DNA from 2 places in the Tenuifilum sp. genome. Region 1 is predicted to be linked to the other one. Evidence: riboswitches for the same ligand, from Rfam matches in the RefSeq annotation. Region 1 holds a riboswitch; the other holds the start of a gene.
What was found. Region 1 has a riboswitch for thiamine pyrophosphate ahead of WHS63_RS00425 (sulfide-dependent adenosine diphosphate thiazole synthase). Riboswitches for the same ligand answer to the same signal wherever they lie in the genome.
Positions count from the first base shown of each region.

Region 2: linked by a shared signal. The riboswitch ahead of WHS63_RS08775 (TonB-dependent receptor) and the one ahead of WHS63_RS00425 (sulfide-dependent adenosine diphosphate thiazole synthase) in region 1 are both predicted to bind thiamine pyrophosphate.

Region 1 covers NZ_JBBFKU010000001.1:98,166-108,772, reverse strand. The annotation lists gene feoB (ferrous iron transport protein B) at 1-2,148, shown strand, start outside; gene WHS63_RS00450 (FeoB-associated Cys-rich membrane protein) at 2,150-2,317, shown strand; gene WHS63_RS00445 (hypothetical protein) at 2,364-2,825, shown strand; gene WHS63_RS00440 (TonB-dependent receptor) at 2,924-5,128, shown strand; gene WHS63_RS00435 (heavy-metal-associated domain-containing protein) at 5,152-5,367, shown strand; gene WHS63_RS00430 (heavy-metal-associated domain-containing protein) at 5,383-5,685, shown strand; TPP riboswitch at 5,755-5,847, shown strand; gene WHS63_RS00425 (sulfide-dependent adenosine diphosphate thiazole synthase) at 5,911-6,687, shown strand; gene thiE (thiamine phosphate synthase) at 6,710-7,336, shown strand; gene thiC (phosphomethylpyrimidine synthase ThiC) at 7,308-8,591, shown strand; gene thiD (bifunctional hydroxymethylpyrimidine kinase/phosphomethylpyrimidine kinase) at 8,653-9,405, shown strand; gene mgtE (magnesium transporter) at 9,615-10,607, opposite strand, start outside.
Region 2 covers NZ_JBBFKU010000025.1:21,443-32,049, forward strand. The annotation lists gene WHS63_RS08755 (homoserine dehydrogenase) at 1-1,262, shown strand, start outside; gene metH (methionine synthase) at 1,274-4,945, shown strand; gene metF (methylenetetrahydrofolate reductase [NAD(P)H]) at 4,956-5,909, shown strand; gene WHS63_RS08770 (PAS domain S-box protein) at 6,225-8,564, shown strand; TPP riboswitch at 8,988-9,078, shown strand; gene WHS63_RS08775 (TonB-dependent receptor) at 9,169-10,607, shown strand, end outside.

The sequences.
Region 1 (10,607 bases):
AATGCTGGGAAAACCAGTATTTTTAATCACCTTGCAGGAGCAAGGGAGCATGTTGGAAATTACAGCGGGGTTACAGTCGATTCAAAAAACGCAAAGTTTAAGTATAAGGGATATACAATTAACATTACCGATTTACCTGGTACCTACTCACTTACCGCCTATACACCCGAGGAAGTATTTGTACGGCGATTTATCCACGAGCAAAACCCTGACATTGTCATTAATGTAATTGACTCATCAAACCTTGAGCGAAACCTATACCTAACCACCCAGCTTATTGATATGGATATCAGGGTGATTGTTGCCCTTAACATGTATGATGAACTACTTGAAAAGGGCGACAGGTTCGATTACACCATGATGGGCAAACTACTTGGTATTCCATTTGTACCTACGGTGGGTAGCAAAGGTAAGGGGCTCGACAGGCTTTTAGATACAACTATAAATGTTTATGCAGAAAAGGATAAAGTTACCCGCCACATCCATGTTAACTACGGTGAAGAGATTGAAAAATCGATACTATCCATTCAAAATGAGATTAAGAAAAATACAGCTATAACCATCAACTATTCCAGCCGATACCTTGCCATTAAGCTGTTGGAAAAAGACAAGGTAGCAGATAAAATGCTGCGAAATGAACCAAACTACCAGGAAATCAGGAACCAAACCGATCGTGAGGTAAGCAGGCTCGAAAGCCTTTTCCACGAGGATACGGAAACCCTAATAACCGATGCCAAATATGGCTTTATAGCAGGTGCACTAAAGGAAACATTCAAGGAGAGCAGCCACAAGAAGCGTCTGGTTACAGAACAAATCGACGCAATACTTACCCACCGTTTACTGGGATTCCCCATATTTATTTTCCTGATATGGCTCACGTTTTACACCACATTCACCCTGGGGCAATACCCCATGGAGTGGATTGAACTGGGAGTGGAATGGATTAGTAATACCATTAGTACATATATGGCCAGTGGCCCTTTAAAAGACCTTTTGGTAAACGGGATTATAAGCGGTGTAGGAAGTGTAATTGTTTTTCTACCCAATATTTTGATCCTTTTCCTATTCATATCGCTACTTGAGGATACTGGGTATATGGCACGTGCTGCATTTATCATGGATAAGCTGATGCACAAAATTGGGCTCCATGGTAAATCGTTCATACCTCTTGTGATGGGGTTTGGATGCAATGTTCCAGCCATAATGGCCTCGCGAACCATTGAAAACCGCAATAACCGTTTAGTAACCATGCTCATTACGCCTTTCATGAGCTGTAGCGCCAGATTGCCGGTTTACATACTTATTCTGGGTGCATTTTTCTCGGAAAACGCAGGAAACCTTCTGTTTGCTATATACTTTACGGGTATACTGCTTGCCATTGGAACAGCCCTAGCATTCAAGAAAACCATTTTCAAAGCGGAGGATTTGCCCTTTGTAATGGAACTTCCACCCTACCGTATGCCAACTTTACGATCGACCCTATTGCACATGTGGCACAAGGGGTCGCAATACCTAAAAAAGATGGGGGGAGTAATCCTGGTAGCAGTAATCTTTGTATGGGCATTGGGCTATTACCCTCGCAAAGTGAACTACACAAGGGATTACAATGCCGAAATTGAAGCTATTACGCAAAAGATTTCGGAAGAAAAGCTCTCCCAACCCTCTATGGATAGCCTAAACCAGACAATACATCAGCTTGAGCTGGAAATGGAGGCCGAAAGGCAAGCCAATTCGTATCTTGGACGGATAGGCAAATTTATTGAACCAGCCATTCGCCCTCTCGGGTTCGATTGGAAAATGGGTGTAAGTCTTCTTTCAGGAGTTGCTGCCAAGGAGATTGTAGTTAGTACGCTGGGCGTACTTTACCAAACCGATCCCGATTCCGACAGCGGTGGACTTGCTCAAAAACTCCGAAACGAAACCCACCAATCAGGGAAATTAAGCGGACAGGTGGTTTTTACAAAAGTTACTGCACTCGCATTCCTTATCTTTATTCTAGTTTACTTCCCCTGCGTGGCTGTAATCTCTGCTATCAAGAACGAGTCGGGTTCGTGGAAGTGGGCTCTCTTTACAATAGTTTTTACTACCACGCTGGCGTGGGTTTTAGCATTTCTGGTTTACCAAATTGGTAATTTAATAACTGGTTGATATGGTTCAGGAAATAGCAGTATTAATAATAGTATTAGGAGCAGTGGGATATACTGCATACAATGTGTATCAAATTTTCAACCCAAAACGTATAAATTCGGGTAAATGTGCCGGATGTTCATCGGCTTCATGCACATTAAATAATTTGCATCAACCCTCAAAAAAATGAACTTTTTGCTCCTTTGTATGTTTAGCTTTATGAGGTGAAATGTAAGATGAAAAGGGTTACCCAAAAAATAGTATCAATTACTATAGCAGCTATAGTGCTACTATCCACTAGTGGGTTTAACCTTTTCATACATCATTGCCAGTGCGAGGGTGAAATTCACCTATCAATTTTTAATGAAGTTGGATGCAACCACACACACACCAAAACACATGCACACTGCTGTAATGTTCATTTTGATGAAACGCTGAAATTTGACGAAAAGCAATCGTGTGGATGCTGGAACGAGGTGTTAAAGGTTAAAACCGATAGCTACTCAAACCTTCAAAAGGTTGAAACCGGAAATCTTTTTTCAAAGTACATAGCAGTAAACCACCACAAAGGGCTAAATACATCAATTCAAAAGTTAATCACAACTTACAAAACCAATTGGGATAAAGCCCCACCCTGCAGTACGGGGAAAAAAATCTGCATTGAAAATCATCAGCTAAAAATAGCCCATACAATTTAACTATTACAGGGAGTTTTTTCTCTGTAACTCTTAATTGCGCTCAATTTTTGCTTGTAGCGCTCATATTTGATTTCAACAACAATTTAAGAATTTCTATTATGAAACGCATATTAACATTACTGTTATTATGGTTTTCAGCTCAACATATCATTAAAGCACAGAGTAAAGATTTTGTTTACGGTTATGTTTACGAGCTGAACGAGAATGGCGACACTATTCCGCTCCAAGGAGCTGCCGTAATTTGGCTGAACAGCCAAGTTGGTACAACCACCGATGAAAATGGTTACTTTTCTTTAAATAAGGTGCAAGGCAACCGGATAGCTATAAGTTTCGTTGGTTTTAAAACCGATACCATTAGTATTGAGAATGTAGATTTTCCGCTACGCCATGTCCTGAAATCAACTATAAGTATCGATGCCGTAACGGTAAAAGCTGACAGGGCAAATACCTTTATACAGCAGCTAAACCCAATACAAACAGTTGTACTTACATCCGGAGAACTTACCCGCGCTGCATGCTGCAACCTATCGGAAAGCTTTGAAACGAATGCTTCCGTTGATGTGTCGTATAGCGATGCCATTACCGGTGCAAAGCAAATTCAGCTGCTGGGGTTAGCAGGAATGTACACCCAGATGCAGTATGAAAATATACCCACAATGCGAGGGTTGGCATCAACCTTTGGTTTAAGTTATGTTCCTGGGCCATGGATGGAATCAATTCAAGTATCAAAGGGAACTGCATCAGTCAGCAACGGGTACGAAAGCATAACCGGACAAATCAATATTGAGTACAAGAAACCCTGGGCTGAGGAAAAGTCGTACCTGAACCTTTACACCAACTCGCTTGGTATGGCTGAACTTAATGCTAACTACGCATTCGATGTTACCCCCACCGTATCGTCAATGGTGCTGGTGCATGGAAGTATGCTAAGCAACCGGGTTGACCACAACCACGACCAATTCCTTGACCACCCGCTTACCCAACAGTACCACCTGTTTAACCGATGGAAGTACCAAGGGAAGAAGTGGGAATCGCAAGTTGGGCTGAAGTTTATGAATGAGGACAGGCTGGCCGGACAGGTTAAGTTTTATACCAATACGCAGCCCCTGATTGGCAACCCCTACGGGGTAAAGTACTCAACCCAGTTACTTGAGGCCTTTAACAAAACTGGATATATTTCCCAAAGGCCAAACACAAGTATTGGGCTTATCAACGCAGTATCACTCCACAACCAGGATGCAACCATAGGTGTTAGAATGCATAACGCCAAACAGCTTAGCTACTACGGCAACCTGGTTGCAATAACCTATATTGGCAATACAAACCACAACATTAAAGGAGGCGCAACCCTCAGGTACGATAGGTACGATGAAACGTTCAATAACACCCCTTACAATCGCACCGAGTGGGTTAAAGGTATTTACGGCGAATATACCTATAAACATCTGGAAATGCTTACGCTAATGGCCGGCATAAGGGTTGACCAAAATAGTAGGTTTGGTACTCTTGTGACACCCCGTTTCCACGGAATGGTAAAACCAGTTTCAACCTTAACCATTAGGTTCAGCGCAGGTAAAGGTTACAGATCGCCAAATTTCATTGCTGAGAACTCAAACCTATTGGTGAGTTCACGGAACCTGGTAGTAGAGGAAAATCCAAGAATTGAAGAAGCCTGGAATGCCGGGATTAGCATGAATCAGAAATTCAAATTTTTGGATCAAAACTATAGTTTAACTGCCGATTATTACTATGTATGGTTCGAAAATCAGTTTATTGCCGATATCGACAGGGATAACAGTACGGTTTACTTCTACAATCTGAAAGGTAAATCGTACTCAAATACCCTACAGATAGAACTCTCGGGAGAGCCAATTAGAAACCTACAGTTTACCTTAGCATATAGAATAAACGACGTGAAACAAACCATTAACGATACGTTAAAGCAAAAGCCACTTGTAAGCCGCAACAAAGGTTTGTTTACTGCTGGTTACAAAACCCCATCGCGTAAGTGGCAGTTCGACTATACCATTCAGTATAACGGCAGCGGAAGACTCACTAAAGGATTTGGTCTATATCAAGAAACCGTTTACAACCCCTACATTACCATGAATATTCAGGTAACCAAGCTGTTTCGTAAATTTGATTTCTACATAGGCGTTGAGAACCTTACAGGCTTCACGCAGAAAGATCCTATTGTATCGTGGGAAAATCCGTGGAGCTCAACATTTGACGCCTCGCAAATTTGGGGCCCCTTAACAGGTCAAAAATTTTATGCCGGATTTAGAATGTCCATCTGGAAATAGTGTAAACCTTAATATAAACTACTATGATGACAGTAAAACTTAAAGTGAAAAACATGAAATGTATGGGTTGTGTTAACACCATACTGGGAAATCTACCTGCATCCATTAAAGGGATTGCAAATGTGAAAGCCGATTTGGTTACCCAAACGGTAACCTTTGACTATGATAACGATAACGACTTAGAACTTGCGCTGGCAAAGCTAAATGAACTTGGCTATCCGGCTGAGAAATGGGATTAACTAATAAAAATTGATATGAAGAAAATTATTACAATGGTTGTAATACTGCTTGGACTAGCAGTGTTAACCACTCAAGCTCAGAAAGTTGAGATTAAGACAGTTACCTTCGAGGTAAATATGCATTGCCAATCGTGCAAAGCAAAAATTGAGCGCGATATTGTTTTTGAGAAAGGGGTAAAAGAGGTTGAAGCAACACTCGACAAGAAGTTGGTGACCATCAAATACGATGCAACCAAAACCGACCCCGAAAAAATTGCCAAAGCAATTGAGAAACTTGGTTACACCGCAAAGGTAGTGGAAACCAAGCAAAAAGGTTAATTACCATTCTTGTTGAAAAATTTTAAACGGAAACCAAACAACGTTTTCCGTTTTTTTCTACATTTGCATATACAAAACTAGGGGTGCCTGAGTAAGGCTGAGATAATACCCTTACAACCTGAACAGGATAATACCTGCGTAGGGAAGTTTTGAGGTTCGCTCATTACAGCTATTACCCAAGTTGCATCTCCTAGTTTATAATGTTTAACTAAAAACTTATAAGCTATGGAGTATCAAATTTCAAGTGGAATTGTGGATTCGTACTTCCACAAATTCAAAAAAATCCTTAATGTAGATGTTGCCATTGTGGGAGGAGGCCCTTCGGGCCTACTTGCAGCTTACTACCTTGCAAAAAACGGCCAGAATGTAGTGCTGTTTGAACGCAAGTTAGCCCCTGGCGGGGGAATGTGGGGCGGTGCTATGATGTTTAACGAAATTGTAATACAGCACGAAGCCCTTCATATAGCTAAAGAATTAGGAATTGACCATAAGATTTACACCGAGGGACTATATGTAGTTGATTCCCTTCAAGCCACTTCTGCCTTAATTTACCACGCCAGCAAAGCCGGAGCAACTCTAATGAACTGCATATCAGTTGAAGATGTTGTGATTCAGGATAAACGAGTGGGCGGTGTTGTAATCAATTGGGCACCAGTACATCGTGAAAAGTTACACGTTGACCCGATAATTGTAGTCTCGAAAGCAGTGCTCGATGCAACTGGGCACGATTGCGAAGTAGCGAAAATCCTAGAACGAAAAAACGGTATCCGCTTGAACACTCCAACAGGAGGAGTTGTTGGTGAACGCAGCATGAGTGTTGATGAAGCTGAACGAACAACCCTTGAAAATACAAAAGAGATATATCCGGGACTATTTGTGTCGGGTATGGCTGCCAATGGAGTGAGCGGGAGTTTCCGGATGGGACCCATTTTTGGAGGTATGCTACTTTCGGGTAAGAAAATCTCCGAAATCATTTTAAAATCAATTCACACATTGGTATAGTATGAGTAAAACGCCTTTGGGAATGGGGCTGTATGTAATAATTACACGCCCCACCCTTCCCTATTCGCATATTGCAGAGCAGTGTGTTAAGTTAGGCATCAAAATGCTACAGCTGCGTGAAAAACATTTGGACGACAAGGAGTTGCTTCGTGTTGCCCGTGAAATCAGAAACATTACTCGAGGCACCTGCACCCATCTGGTCATAAACGATCGCCCCGATATTGCAGCACTTTGCGATGCCGACTACCTACATTTAGGGCAAGATGATATTTCAATTGAAGACGCCCGGAAGATTGTGGGTAATATGAAGATTGGTCTATCAACCCATTCCATTGAGCAAGCCAAAGAAGCTATAAAGAAAAAACCTGACTATATTGGGTTTGGCCCCATTTTCCCAACAAATGCCAAAGCCAAACCCGATCCTCCCGTGGGTACTACTCAATTGAAACAGGTGGTTGACTTTTCAACCGTACCAGTTGTAGCCATAGGCGGAATCTTTCCTGAAAATCTCGACCTCGTTCTACAAACTGGTGTTACAAGCGTTGCCATGGTACGACACCTAATGCAAACTGAATTTTTTAATGAATGTGCTAAAATGACAATTGAAAAAATCAATGCTTATGTACACGCAGCTACAATATGCCAATAGAGGGGTTGTTACCCCTGAAATGGAACAAGCCGCCCTTCACGATGGAGTATCACCAAACTGGTTATGCTCACAAATATCATCGGGGAGGTGCGTATTACCCAAGAATATAAACCGAACCTTTAAGGCTCGCGCAATAGGCGAAGGCTTATCAACAAAAGTAAATGCTAACATCGGAACTTCCGGTAAACGTTGCCACATTGACGAGGAACTTGATAAACTAAATGTGGCGGTAAAATACGGTGCCGACTCAGTTATGGACTTATCAACAGGGGGCGACCTCCATCAAATATTACAAAAAGTACTTAAGCATTCACCCGTGATGGTTGGAACAGTACCCATATATACTGTAGTGGCTCGAAAAGATATTGCTCCTGACTCCGACAAAGCACTCTTTGATCCTGAAGAAATATTCACCGAAATTGAGACCCAAGCCAAAATGGGCGTAGATTTTATGACATTGCATTGCGCTATTACCAAAAGCAGTATTCGGTTTTTTGATACATTCAAACGCACAACCGGTATAGTTAGCCGGGGAGGTTCATTGATATACAAGTATATCAAAACAACCGGATTAGAGAATCCCCTTTACGAACATTACGATAGAATTCTGGAAATCTGTCAAAAATATGATGTTACCATTAGTTTAGGGGATGGCTTACGCCCGGGTTGCGGTGCCGACGCTAACGACCCGATTCAAATTGAGGAACTCTTGGTTCAAGGCGAACTAGTTCAACGGGCAAGGGCAAAAGGAGTTCAGGTTATGGTTGAAGGGCCTGGGCATATGCCGCTAAACCAAATTGAAATGAACATGAAATTGATGAAACGCGTTTGCGATGGCGCCCCACTTTACGTGCTAGGCCCTTTAACCACCGATGCTGCAGCAGGATATGACCATATTGCCGGAGCAATTGGAGGTGCAATTGCCGCAACACATGGTGCAAACTTCCTTTGCTATGTTACCCCAGCCGAACACCTTTGTCTTCCAACTACCGAAGATGTAAAGCAGGGTGTAGTTGCCAGCCGTATTGCAGCCCATTCGGCCGATGTGGCAAATGGATTACCTTTAGCGGTAATAAACGACCTTAAACTTTCGCAGGCCCGTTATAGTTTGAACTGGGGAAAGATGTTTGACTTCATGCTCGAACCCGAACTTGCCCGTAAACGAAAGGACGAATCGGAAAGCAAAACTGACGACTACTGCACCATGTGCGGCGAACTTTGTGCCATGAAAACATACAAGGAAACCCACAACTAATTTGTTTAACCCCAAGTTAGCCCTGTAATATTTACAGGGCTAACTAAAAATCGCTTTTATTATGGTTAATATTTGTTGTATTGCAGCACACGATTCCAGCAATGGTGCTGGTATTACTAGAGACTGTATAGTTGCTCACGATTTTGGTATTTGGGCACACCCTGCCATTACTGCCATTACAGCACAATCGTTTGAGCATGTGGAACAGATATGGCCTTTACCCCCTAATCAACTCGGCAATCAACTTGAAAGTATAGCGAAAAATTTTTCCCTTTCGGCCATCAAAATCGGAATGCTTTATTCACCTGAAAATGTAAATGTTACAGCCAATTTCCTCAGAAACCAAATAAATGTGCCCATAATAGTTGACCCTGTAATTGTTTCGAGCGGAGGTGAACCCCTGATTACTGACCAAGCGCTTAATTTGATAACCGAAAAAATTTTACCCTTAGCCAGTCTGATTACGCCCAACCGATATGAACTTGAAACTTTAACCAATCGAAAGGTAATGAACTTTAACGATGCCTTTAATGCAGCACAAGCATTGGCTGAAAAGTATAAATGCAGGATTCTATTAAAGGGTGGTCATTTTGAAGGAACTATTCTTAACGACTTTATTATTGGGGGAGGCGAAACTATTGAGGTATCTCATGAACGGAGAAAATACGAATACAGCCATGGGAGTGGCTGCGTTCTTTCTACGGCTTTGACGTGCTCTCTAGCCTTAGGATATGACAACAAGCAAGCGCTTAGCCATGCGGTGAACTATACCATTAAATATTTCGACAGTATAAATATCTCAATGATACATTAAACCCGAATTAGATATATGAAACACCCATGTAAGGCAGCTTACACAAACGAGCTTGCGAGTTCACCGAAGGTAAACACAGATGAACAAACTATGGATGTTCCATCCGCTCAATAAAGATTGTTAAAAGCAAAATAGTAACGTGTTAGTAATTAATAATATAAATATTTTGTACGGATGAAAATGTGTAAGATGCGTTCATAGAATTCAGACTATAAGCCCAACATTAGCACTGCTGTCCCAAAATAAATTAGCAGTCCGGTAATATCGACAATGGTAGTAATTGCTGGGCTAGCAGCAACAGCGGGGTCACCACCAAAGGCTTTGACGCCTAATGGAATAAGAGCCCCAATTATTGTGGCTGTTACCACTTGCAGCATAAGCGCAATGGTTATGGTTATTGCTATTGCGAGTAATGAAAACTGGCTTGGAATTGTGGTTTCCCAAGAGAGGAAAAGAATTTTCAGAAAAGCAATTATTCCTAAACACACCGCAATAAGAACTGATACCCTAAATTCTTTCCATATTACTTTAAACCAGTCGCGAACGCTCAATTGTCCCAAAGCCAATGCACGTACAACAACAGTTGCCGCTTGGCTACCTGCATTGCCACCGGTGTCGGCAACCATTGGCATATAGAGCGCCAGGATAATCAGTTTTTCCATTGCCGATTCAAACCGATGCACTATCATACCCGAAATAACACCAACAGCAGCTAACGAAGTAATCCAAACCACTCTTTTTTTGAAGTGTGTCCATACGCTTGTTTCTTCATAGTTCAAATCCTCCTCCTGGGGAATAATGCCCATGAATTTCTCCATATCCTCGGTATGCTCGGCACGAATAACCTCAATGGCATCATCGTGGCTTACAATACCAAGCAATTGGCCTTGCTGGTTAACAACCGGTATGGCCACCAAATCGTATTTCTCAATTTTAAAAGCAACGCTTTCCCTATCCTCATCAACATAAGCCACAACAAAATCGCGATAAACAATATCCACTATTTTGGTTCCGGGTTCTGCCATTATAAGGCGCTTTAGTGATACAAAACCCTGAAGCACCATGTTTGAGTCAACCACATAAACATAGTAGATCATTTTTTTGGAAGGCGCATCCTTACGGATTTTAGCCATGGCTTGCTCTACTGTCATGTCGATGCGTACCGTAGCAAAATCGGTACTCATGATACCTCCGGCGGTATC
Region 2 (10,607 bases), on a different contig from region 1:
ACCAACAGGTTATTGGTCTTTTCGGACTTGGCAATGTGGGCAATGCGCTTTACCACGTAATTTCCGAAATTCCAAAAAGCAAAGCATACATAAAGCGCATCTGTGTTAAGCAACGCCATAAAAACAGGGAGGTTCCACACGAATTAATTACCTACAATGCAAAGGATATAATTAACGATGAGGAAATTAACCTGATTGTTGAACTTATCGATAACGCCGATGAAGCATACCACATCGTAAAATCGGCGTTACTTAGCGGCAAGAGTGTGGTTTCAGGGAACAAAACCATGCTGGCACACCATCTTCCGGAACTAATTGCCATACAGCATGAAACGGGAGCGGCTTTGCTTTACGATGCTTCAGCATGCGGGAGCATACCTGTAATTCGGAACCTTGAAGAATACTACGACAACGACCTTTTAAAATCGATTCGTGGCATCCTTAATGGCTCAACCAACTATATCCTTTCCAACGTATTCAGCCAAGGGGTGGATTATCATTGGGCGCTAAAACAAGCACAGGAACTGGGCTTTGCCGAAAGCAACCCCGATTTTGATGTGCTAGGATTCGATGCACTCTATAAGCTGATAATACTTGCCGTGCATGGATTTGGTACATACGTTCACCCTAGCGATGCCTTCTGCTATGGCATAAGCAATCTTAAGGCTTACGACATACAGTTTGCCCGCGAAAAGGGGAAAAAGTTCAAGTTGGTTGCTCAGCTCCAAAAGCTAAATGCCGACTACTTTACACTTTTTGTTATCCCAACACTGGTAGAGCCCTCGGACTATATCTATAATGTTGAGAATGAGTTTAACGGGGTGGTTATTGAGGGTCAATACTACGACCGGCAATTCATGTTTGGTAAGGGTGCGGGCGGATACCCAACCGGTTCGGCTGTGCTGAGCGATATTACAGCTCGCTTCCATAACTACCGCTACGAGTATAAAAAGCAAAAATACTTTACACCACCAGCCTATTCAACAGACGTTGAGCTGGAGCTCTATATCCGATACCACAACCTAACTGATGTCAGTATTTTTGGAGAACGCAAGGTTACAGAACAACATTTTGCCGCTGATTACCGATGGGAAATAGCATGGGTAAAGCTCAATGAGCTTATCAGAGTAAAGGAGTTGCTTCCAAAGTTAAACCTGTTTCTTGCTTTTACCGGTAACTTTAGGTTTAACCCTATTGACAAGGCACTATCAAGCAGGGTAACTTGTGCTGATGATTACCAACCTATTGTTGATGCATTCTGAACATCGATTTTATGGAAAAAACAACAGTTTTGAGGGAGTTACTGAAAAGCAGGATACTGGTGCTGGATGGTGCCATGGGCACCATGATTCAAAGGAATAGGCTAAAGGAAGAGGATTTTAGAGGCGATATTTTCAAGAATCACCCCGTAAACCTTAAGGGCGACAACGACCTGCTTAACCTTACCCGCCCCGATGTGATAGGGCAGATACACCGTGCCTACCTTGAGGCTGGAGCCGACATAATTGAAACCAACACCTTTAACTCCACACGAATTTCGCAATCGGACTACGGGCTGGAGCACAAGGTTTACGAGCTAAACCTTGCCGGAGCAAGGCTTGCCCGTTCCATTGCCGATGAGTTCAGTAATGCCAATCCACAAAAACCGCGATTTGTAGCCGGTTCCATAGGGCCAACCAACCGTACTGCCAGCATGTCGCCCGATGTGGAGCGTCCTGGCTACCGTGCAGTAACCTTTGACCAGCTTGTAAGCGCATACACAGAGCAAGCTGAAGCGCTTATTGATGGTGGGGTTGATATCCTGCTAATTGAAACCATATTCGACACTCTTAACGCCAAAGCTGCGCTGTTTGCCATTTCAGAGATACTTGAACGCAGATGTATCGATATTCCTGTTATGGTGTCGGCAACCATAGCCGATAACGGGGGACGATTGCTTACCGGGCAAACCCTTGAGGCATTTGTCTGCTCTGTATCGCACTTCCCGCTCCTAAGCATTGGCCTGAACTGCGCCTTTGGCGCAGAACAGATGTATCCGTTTCTCGAGGAGCTTTCGGCTATTACACCATTTTTTGTTAGCGCACACCCCAATGCCGGGCTACCAAATCAGTTTGGGGAATACGACCAATCGGCACAGGAAATGGCTGAAATTGTAGAGCATATGCTAGCCAATGGGCTGGTAAACATTGTAGGAGGATGTTGCGGAACCACCCCAAAGCATATTGAACTTGTTGCCAACCTGGCCCAACGCTATAAACCCAGGATTATACCAGAAATTCCACGTCATACTCGACTAAGCGGTTTGGAATTGCTTGAGATAAGACCCGAAAGCAATTTCATCAACATTGGCGAGCGAACCAATGTGGCAGGGTCAAAAAAGTTTGCCCGCTTGATAGCCGAAGGTAAGTATGCCGAGGCCCTTTCGGTTGCCCGCGAACAGGTTGAGGGTGGCGCCCAGGCTATTGACATTTGCATGGACGACGCCCTAATTGATGCTCCAAGAGCAATGACTGAATTCCTAAACCTGATTGCATCGGAACCCGACGTTGCGCGTATTCCTGTAATGATTGATTCATCGCGTTTCGATGTAATTGAGGCAGGGCTGAAATGCACTCAGGGGAAAAGCTTAGTAAACTCAATAAGTTTGAAAGAGGGTGAAACGGAGTTTGCCCGTAGGGCAAAAGTTATTAAACGGTATGGCGCCGCAGTGGTTGTGATGCTTTTCGACGAAAGCGGGCAGGCTGTTACTACCGAGCACCGCTGTCGCGTTGCTGAACGTAGCTACCGAATTTTAACCGAAAAGGTTGGCTTTTCGCCTGAGGATATCATTATCGACCCAAATATCCTTGCCATTGGAACAGGCATGGTTGAACATTCAACACAAGCCGTTAGCTTTATTGAAACCATTAAATGGATAAAACAGAACCTACCCTACGCCAAGGTTAGCGGTGGCGTTAGTAACCTTTCATTCTCGTTCAGGGGCAACAACCTGGTAAGGGAGGCCATTCACTCGGTATTCCTTTACCACGCCATTCAGGCAGGTATGGATATGGGTATTGTAAACCCATCGCTGCTGATGGTTTACACCGATATTGAACCAAATCTACTTAAACTCACTGAGGACTTAGTGCTAAATCGCCGGCGCGACGCAACCGAAAGGCTTTTGGCCTATGCCAGTAAGCTTGAAGAAACCGACCTGCAGTATCACAAAACCGACGATTGGCGATTACTACCCGTTGAGCAAAGGCTTAAGCACTCGCTTATCAAGGGAACCGATGAGTTTATTCAGGTTGATGTGGAGGAAGCCTACAACAAGCTGAAATCGCCTATCGGTGTAATTGAGGGGCCATTGATGGATGGAATGCGCGAAGTAGGCAATCTTTTTGGTACAGGTCGGATGTTTCTACCTCAGGTTGTTAAAAGTGCGCGCGTAATGAAACAGGCTGTAAAGGTTTTGGAACCCTACCTCGGAGCGCAAGCAATGGATTCACAGAGGACAGAACAAAAGAAAATAGTACTGGCAACCGTAAAAGGCGATGTTCACGATATTGGTAAGAATATTGTTGGTGTGGTTCTCGCCTGCAACGGTTACAGCATCATCGATTTGGGGGTTATGGTACCTGCCGAGAGAATTGTGGAAGAAGTAAAAGCAAGTAAAGCCGATATTGTTGGCCTTAGCGGCCTTATCACACCCTCGCTCGACGAGATGGTACATGTGGTAAAGGAACTAAAACGAAACGGCATTAACATCCCGGTTCTCATTGGTGGTGCTACCACATCGGAACTGCATACTGCCCTGAAAATCGCACCTGAATACCCGGGAACAGTCGTCCATGTTAGGGATGCCTCACAGGCAAGCGGCATTGTTGCCAGCTTGCTGAGCACTGACAAGTCCGCAAGTACCATAAATGACTACCGAAAGCGTTACCAGCAACTACGCGAAAGTTATTCAGGAAGTAAAACTGTTTTAGTTCCAATTGAGCAAGCTCGCAAAAATAGCCTTAAGCTGAACTGGGAAAACTACAAACCAGTTAAGCCGAAGCAAACAGGCATCAATACCTTAAGCAATATCGATGTAAATGAGCTAATTCCCTATATCGATTGGACATTCTTTTTCAGGGCATGGGGTTTAAAGGGCCGTTACCCCGATATACTTACCGATCCTGTTCATGGCAGCGAAGCACAAAAACTTAAAGCGGAAGCCGTGGCCATGCTCAAGCAAATCATTGACCAGAAACTTTTAACCCCCGAAGGGGTTTACGGAATATTCCCAGCCGCTTCCAGTGGCGACGATGTTATTGTGTACACCGACGAAACCCGAACATCGCCCCTAACCCATTTGCCGTTCCTGCGAAACCAGGAGCAAAAGCCCGAGGGCGAGCCAAATCTATGCCTTTCCGACTTTATTGCGCCAGCAAATTCAGGCATTAACGATTGGTTAGGATGTTTTGCGGTTACTACTGGCTCCACCACTGCAACACTTATTGAGGAATACCGGAAAAATGGAAACGACTTTGCCGCCATTATGATTCAAATTTTGGCCGACAGGCTTGCCGAAGCTTTTGCTGAGTGGCTACACCTAAAAATCCGAAAGGACTTCTGGGGCTACTCACCCAACGAGTCGCTAACCGTGGAACAGCTGCTGCAGGAAAAATATGTAGGCATAAGGCCTGCTCCGGGTTACCCGGCTTGCCCCGATCATCGTGGTAAGCAATGGATTTTTCAGCTTCTCGATATCCCACGGAATGCTTCCATAAGCCTTACTGAGAATATGGCCATGAACCCATTGGCCTCAGTGGCAGGCTTCTACTTTGCCAGTAGTGCAAGCAAGTATTTCAACGTTGGTAAAATTGATAACGACCAGCTGGCGGACTATGCCAAACGAATTGGTGTTAGTACAACCGAAGCAGCCCGATTGTTTCCAACCTTTTTAGCAAACCAATAAATTTAATGAAATGAAGGTAATCGATATACTTAATAATTCAAAGTCAACGCTTTTTTCCTTTGAACTTTTACCGCCGCTCAAGGGGCATAACATTGAAACCATTTTTGCCACAATCGACAAGCTTTTGCCCTACAACCCGGCATATATAAATATAACCTACCACCGCGAGGAGGTGGTTTACATGCCCAACGAAAATGGGATACAGGTTCCGGTAAAGGTTAGGCGGCGCCCCGGCACCATTGGACTTGCCGCTGCAATACAGCAGAGGTACGCAATTGACGTTGTCCCCCATATTATATGCGGCGGATTTGACGCCCACGAGACAGAGGATGCCCTTATTGACCTCGATTTTTTGGGAATACATAACATACTCGCAGTGCGTGGCGATGCCGATAAGATTACGGGCAGGTTTGAACCCAGGGCAGGAGGACATAGGTATGCCATTGACCTGGTGAAACAGGTTACTGACCTGAACCGTGGCGTTTACCTTGAAAAGCTGATGGAGAAACCCAAACCAACTAACTTTTGCATAGGGGTGGCTGGGTACCCAGAAAAACACCCTGAATCGCCAAACTGCGAGTCGGATATTCACTACCTAAAGAAAAAGGTTGAAGCCGGAGCAAGCTACATAGTTACCCAAATGTTTTTCGACAACAAGCTTTACTTCAACTTTGTTGATAAATGCCGTAAGGCCGGAATAGCTGTCCCCATCATTCCCGGGCTGAAGCCCATCAGCATAAAGGAGCATCTTAGCATTCTTCCCAGGGTGTTCGATGTTCATATACCTCAAGCGCTGGTTCTTGAACTTGAAAAGTGTAAGACAAACAACCAGGTAGCGCAGCTTGGAGTGGAATGGGCAATTGAACAATCAAGGGAGCTAAAGAGTTCGGGAGTAAAAGCCATCCATTTCTACACCATGGGTAAGGCCGACAATATTGCACAAATTGCAAAAGCCGTATTTTAGCCATTGTTTGCATTGCTTCCACTTATTATCCTGAGCAGAGCGCAGGAAAATTTTCATTACTTTCTTAATGATATTTTCAGCCCTCTATCCCCAAAACGTCTAGCTAGGAATGCTTGTCATGTTGAGCTAAGCGAGAAACCTGAAAAAAAGCGATACAGAGGGATCCTTCGCTCCCCGCCAAGGCGGGACAGGTTGCTCAGGATGACAAAAGGAGTGATTTTTACCAACTAAACTGACAGTGAATCAGCACCCCTTAAAAAAGTTTTTGGATTACCGCCGTAAAAGTCGTATCTTACGAAAAAATCTACTACGCCTATGGCTCAGAAAAAAGTGGGCGAAAAGAGGTTTGAAGGTAGCTTTGAATACGATGGCGAACTTAAGTATAGGCTGATATTTGAAAAATCGCCTATTGGTTTATTTCAGTATAACACCGATGCTGTTATCACCGAATGCAACGACCGTTTTGTTGAGATACTCAAATCAAAGCGCGAGTTGCTGGTTGGTTTGAACATGCATAAAATTAACGATAAATCGGTATTGCCGGCCATACTCGATGCACTTGATGGAAAAAACGGATACTACGAAGGGCCATACACAACCACAACCAGCAACGCTCAGGTTTACGTTTTACTGAAAGCAGTGCCATTAACCAACCCTAAAACCGGACAGGTTGTGGGAGCAATGGGAATTGTAGAGGATATTTCCGATCTTTACCGAACACAGGAGGAGCTAACCATCAAGGAGGAACGTTTCAGAATCCTATCATCGCTCACTTCCGATTCGGCTTCAATACTCACCATTCAACCCGACGGCTCGTTTAAACGTGAGTGGCTAAGCTCCACTCTAATGGTTCAGCTTGGCTATAAGCCCGAAGATGTTGATTCATTTGAAAAATGGGCAACCATTGTCCACCCCGACGACATTGATGCTTTCAAGAAAGCCATTGGGACTATCACCCAGAAAGGCGAGAAAGTTACATTAGAGTTTAGAATAAAGGCCAAAAATGGCAAAGTGTACTGGATTGAGAATACTGTTTACCCTGAATTCGATAGCAGCGGAAAACCTTTCCGACTGATTAGCGCAGTAAAGGACATTACCGCTAAAAAGGAACAGGAGCAGGAACTTCAGCAACAGCGCAACCTATTAAAATCATTAGTTGACAATGCCCCGCTTGGCATTTGGGTTGTTAACCCCGACGGCTCATACCCAATAATAAATCCATGGTTTAGCCAAAACATAGGCTATGGCACATCGCAATTCTCCATGACCGAGGAGGAGATTGCCCAATGCCGCCGTAGCGATATGCAGGCACTAAACTCCGATGGGCCAATTGAAACAACCGAGGAGGTTACTTTTACCGATGGCAAAAAGCACATTCTTCAAATATTCAAGCAAAAGCTAACGTCTACAACAGGTGAAACCATTGGGGTTTTGGGTATTGCAAACGACATTAGCGAACGCACCCAGTACGAGAAGGCACTTGTTGAGGCATTGGAAAAGGCTGAGGAGAGCGACAGGCTAAAAACAGCATTTCTGGCTAACATGAGCCACGAAATTCGCACACCCCTAAACGGTGTTATTGGCTTTGCCAAGTTTCTCAGAAACTTCCCTGATACCACGCCTCAGGAGCGCGAGAAATTCCTGGGAATAATTAGCACCAGCGCCGATCATCTCCTTACCCTAATCAACGATATTATTGATATCTCAAAGATTGACGTTGGGCAGCTAACCATTAACCCCGAAGCGGTTAACATTAACGACCTGCTTAACGAGATATACACTTTCTTCTACAACGCAAACCCCGACTTACCCAAGCGTGAAATAGCTTTTAACTACACCACCTCGCTGCCCGACTCCAAGGCCATGGTTAATGCCGACCGCATGCGATTACGTCAGGTTCTTACAAACCTTATAAACAACGCCCTTAAGTTCACCGATAAGGGGAAAGTGGAATTTGGCTACAACATAAATAGCGAAACCAATGAGTTTGAGTTCTTTGTAAGCGATACCGGTATAGGTATTGCCAAGGACAAGCAGGAAATTATTTTCCAGCGTTTCCGTCAGGCCTATACCGATATAACCAAGCAGTACGGTGGTACTGGCTTAGGACTGGCTATCTGCAAATCGTTGGTTGAGCTTATGGGCGGCAGAATATGGGTTGAATCGGAAACGGGCAAGGGCTCCACTTTCCGTTTCACATTACCTATTAATGCTCCTACAACCCAAAATAGGGGAAAGGTTTACGGGTACGAACTCCAGGAACTGAAAAACCTACTCAAAGGCAAATCCATTCTTATTGCCGAGGACGACCCCAACTGCATGTACTACCTAAAAACGGTACTCAAGGACTTTGACATTAACATACTTGAGGCTGATAATGGCCTACTGGCAACTGAGATCCAGTATCAGCATCCCGAGATAGCCGCCATACTTATGGATATCAAAATGCCGGTGATGAATGGCTACGATGCCATTAAAAGGATACGCTCCACCAACGCCCAGGTGCCAATTATTGTGCAAACTGCGCACACCTTCAGCAATGAGCGGGCAATAAGCATAGCCTTAGGCTGCAACCAGTTTATAACCAAACCCATTGACCCAAACTCGCTCTACCAAAGCCTCTACTCAGTATTGAAGGAAAGCCGTAGGGAATAAATTCATAAAATACTTTTTATAGTAAAGCTGTAGCCCGATAGCTTTATTGGAATGTTTATACACATTTCAACCGTATTCCAAACCGCTAAAACCAAACAGCCAAAACCTGACCATGATAAATGAAATTTCCATTTGACGATTTCAAGGTATTTTATTAAGGCTCTAGACTATGAAATATTTTTCAACAGGCATAATCAAAGGCTCTCGGTTTAATGTGATGTTTCGCTAGCGCTCAACATGACAAAAACCAGTTTTACCGGGAAGTTTTTTCCGAAATAATGGGATTAAACAAAACAAAGAGAAACTGGCTTTCTGACACCTTGATTCATACGATGGAGCAATATAAGGCAAGTCCAATTCATTTAGTTTGCTATCTTTTCACCGCTCGCGGTTCACTTCACACTTTTTTTTGCTATCTTTGCAGTTGACTTTTGGGGGTGCCCTTAGGGCTGAGATCATACCCTTTGAACCTGATCCGGGTAATGCCGGCGAAGGGAAAAAGAGTTTGTCAACATCTCACAATTTCCCCCTTTATAGTTATTCAGGATTTGCGGCTTAAATGCCCGAACCTGGTTTATGTTTAACTATTTAAAGGGAAAAAAACATGAAAAAAATTGCATTTGTGCTCTATGCACTTCTGCTTGCAGGTTTTACCATGCAAGCAAATCCTACCGAGAATCTGGGATTTACCATTTACGGACAGATTACCGACACCTACGGCACTCCGTTGGTGGGTGCTACCGTTAAGCTGGAAAACACCTTTTTGGGTACCTTCAGCGGTTTCAATGGGTACTATCGGCTTACACAGGTTCGGCAGGGTAGTTACACCCTTGTTGCCTCGTACCTGGGGTACGAATCCGTTCAGGTTGAGGTTAAGGTTAATGGCGATATGGAGTTGAATCTTGAGCTAAAGCAATCGTCGCAGTACCTCGATGCAGTTGTTGTATCATCAACCCGAGCTTCGAGCCGCATGCCCATTGCACAAACCACGCTCAACCGCCAGGAACTTAAGCAGGCCAACACCGGAGGCGACACGCCCTACCTGCTGGAAATGTTACCATCGGTGGTAGTATCATCGGAAAGCGGCATTGGAATTGGCAACACAGCCTTCCGCATTCGCGGAACCGATCCAACCCGCATTAATGTAACCATTAACGGGGTTCCGCTCAACGATGCTGAATCGCAGGGGGTTTACTGGGTGGATTTACCCGATTTTGCAGCATCGGTCGATAATGTACAGGTGCAGCGCGGGGTTGGAACATCAACCAACGGTGCCCCTGCCTTTGGCGCTAGCGTAAACTTCCAAACCACAACCCTTACCCCTGAGCCTTACGCAGCCGTTGACCTACTTGGCGGGTCGTACAATACCTGGAAAACTTCGGCACGGATTGCTACCGGCCTGATGAAGAACGGGTTCAGCATGGAAGGGCGGTTCTCGCAACTCCACTCCGACGGGTATATCGAACGAGCCAACTCGGATCACAGGTCGATGTTTGTTACTGCAGCCTGGAATGGCGAGCGCAGCCTTATTCGCGCAAATGTTATTCATGGCGAGGAGCATACCGGAATTACATGGGAGGGCACACCCGACTATATGATGAGTACTAACCGCCGCTACAATCCCGCTGGCGAGTATGTTGATGATCAAGGGGTAACCCGCTACTACGACGATCAGAAAGATAATTACTGGCAAACCCACTACCACCTCATGGGTACCCACTCATTCACAAACAACCTAACCGCAAATATCACCCTACACCTAACCGATGGCAGAGGCTACTACGAGGAGTATAAACCCGATCGTAAACTCTCAAAATACGGATTGCCAAACTTTACAATTCGCGATACCATCATTAAACGTACCGACTTTATTCAGCAGAAATGGATGGACAACATCTTTTACGGGGGGATAGCCACAATGCTTTACCGCTCAGGGATATTTGAGTATACATTCGGCGGAGGTTGGAACCGTTACGATGGCGACCATTTTGGAAAAGTTCTTTGGAGTAAAATGAATATCGGTTTACCCAATAAATATGAGTG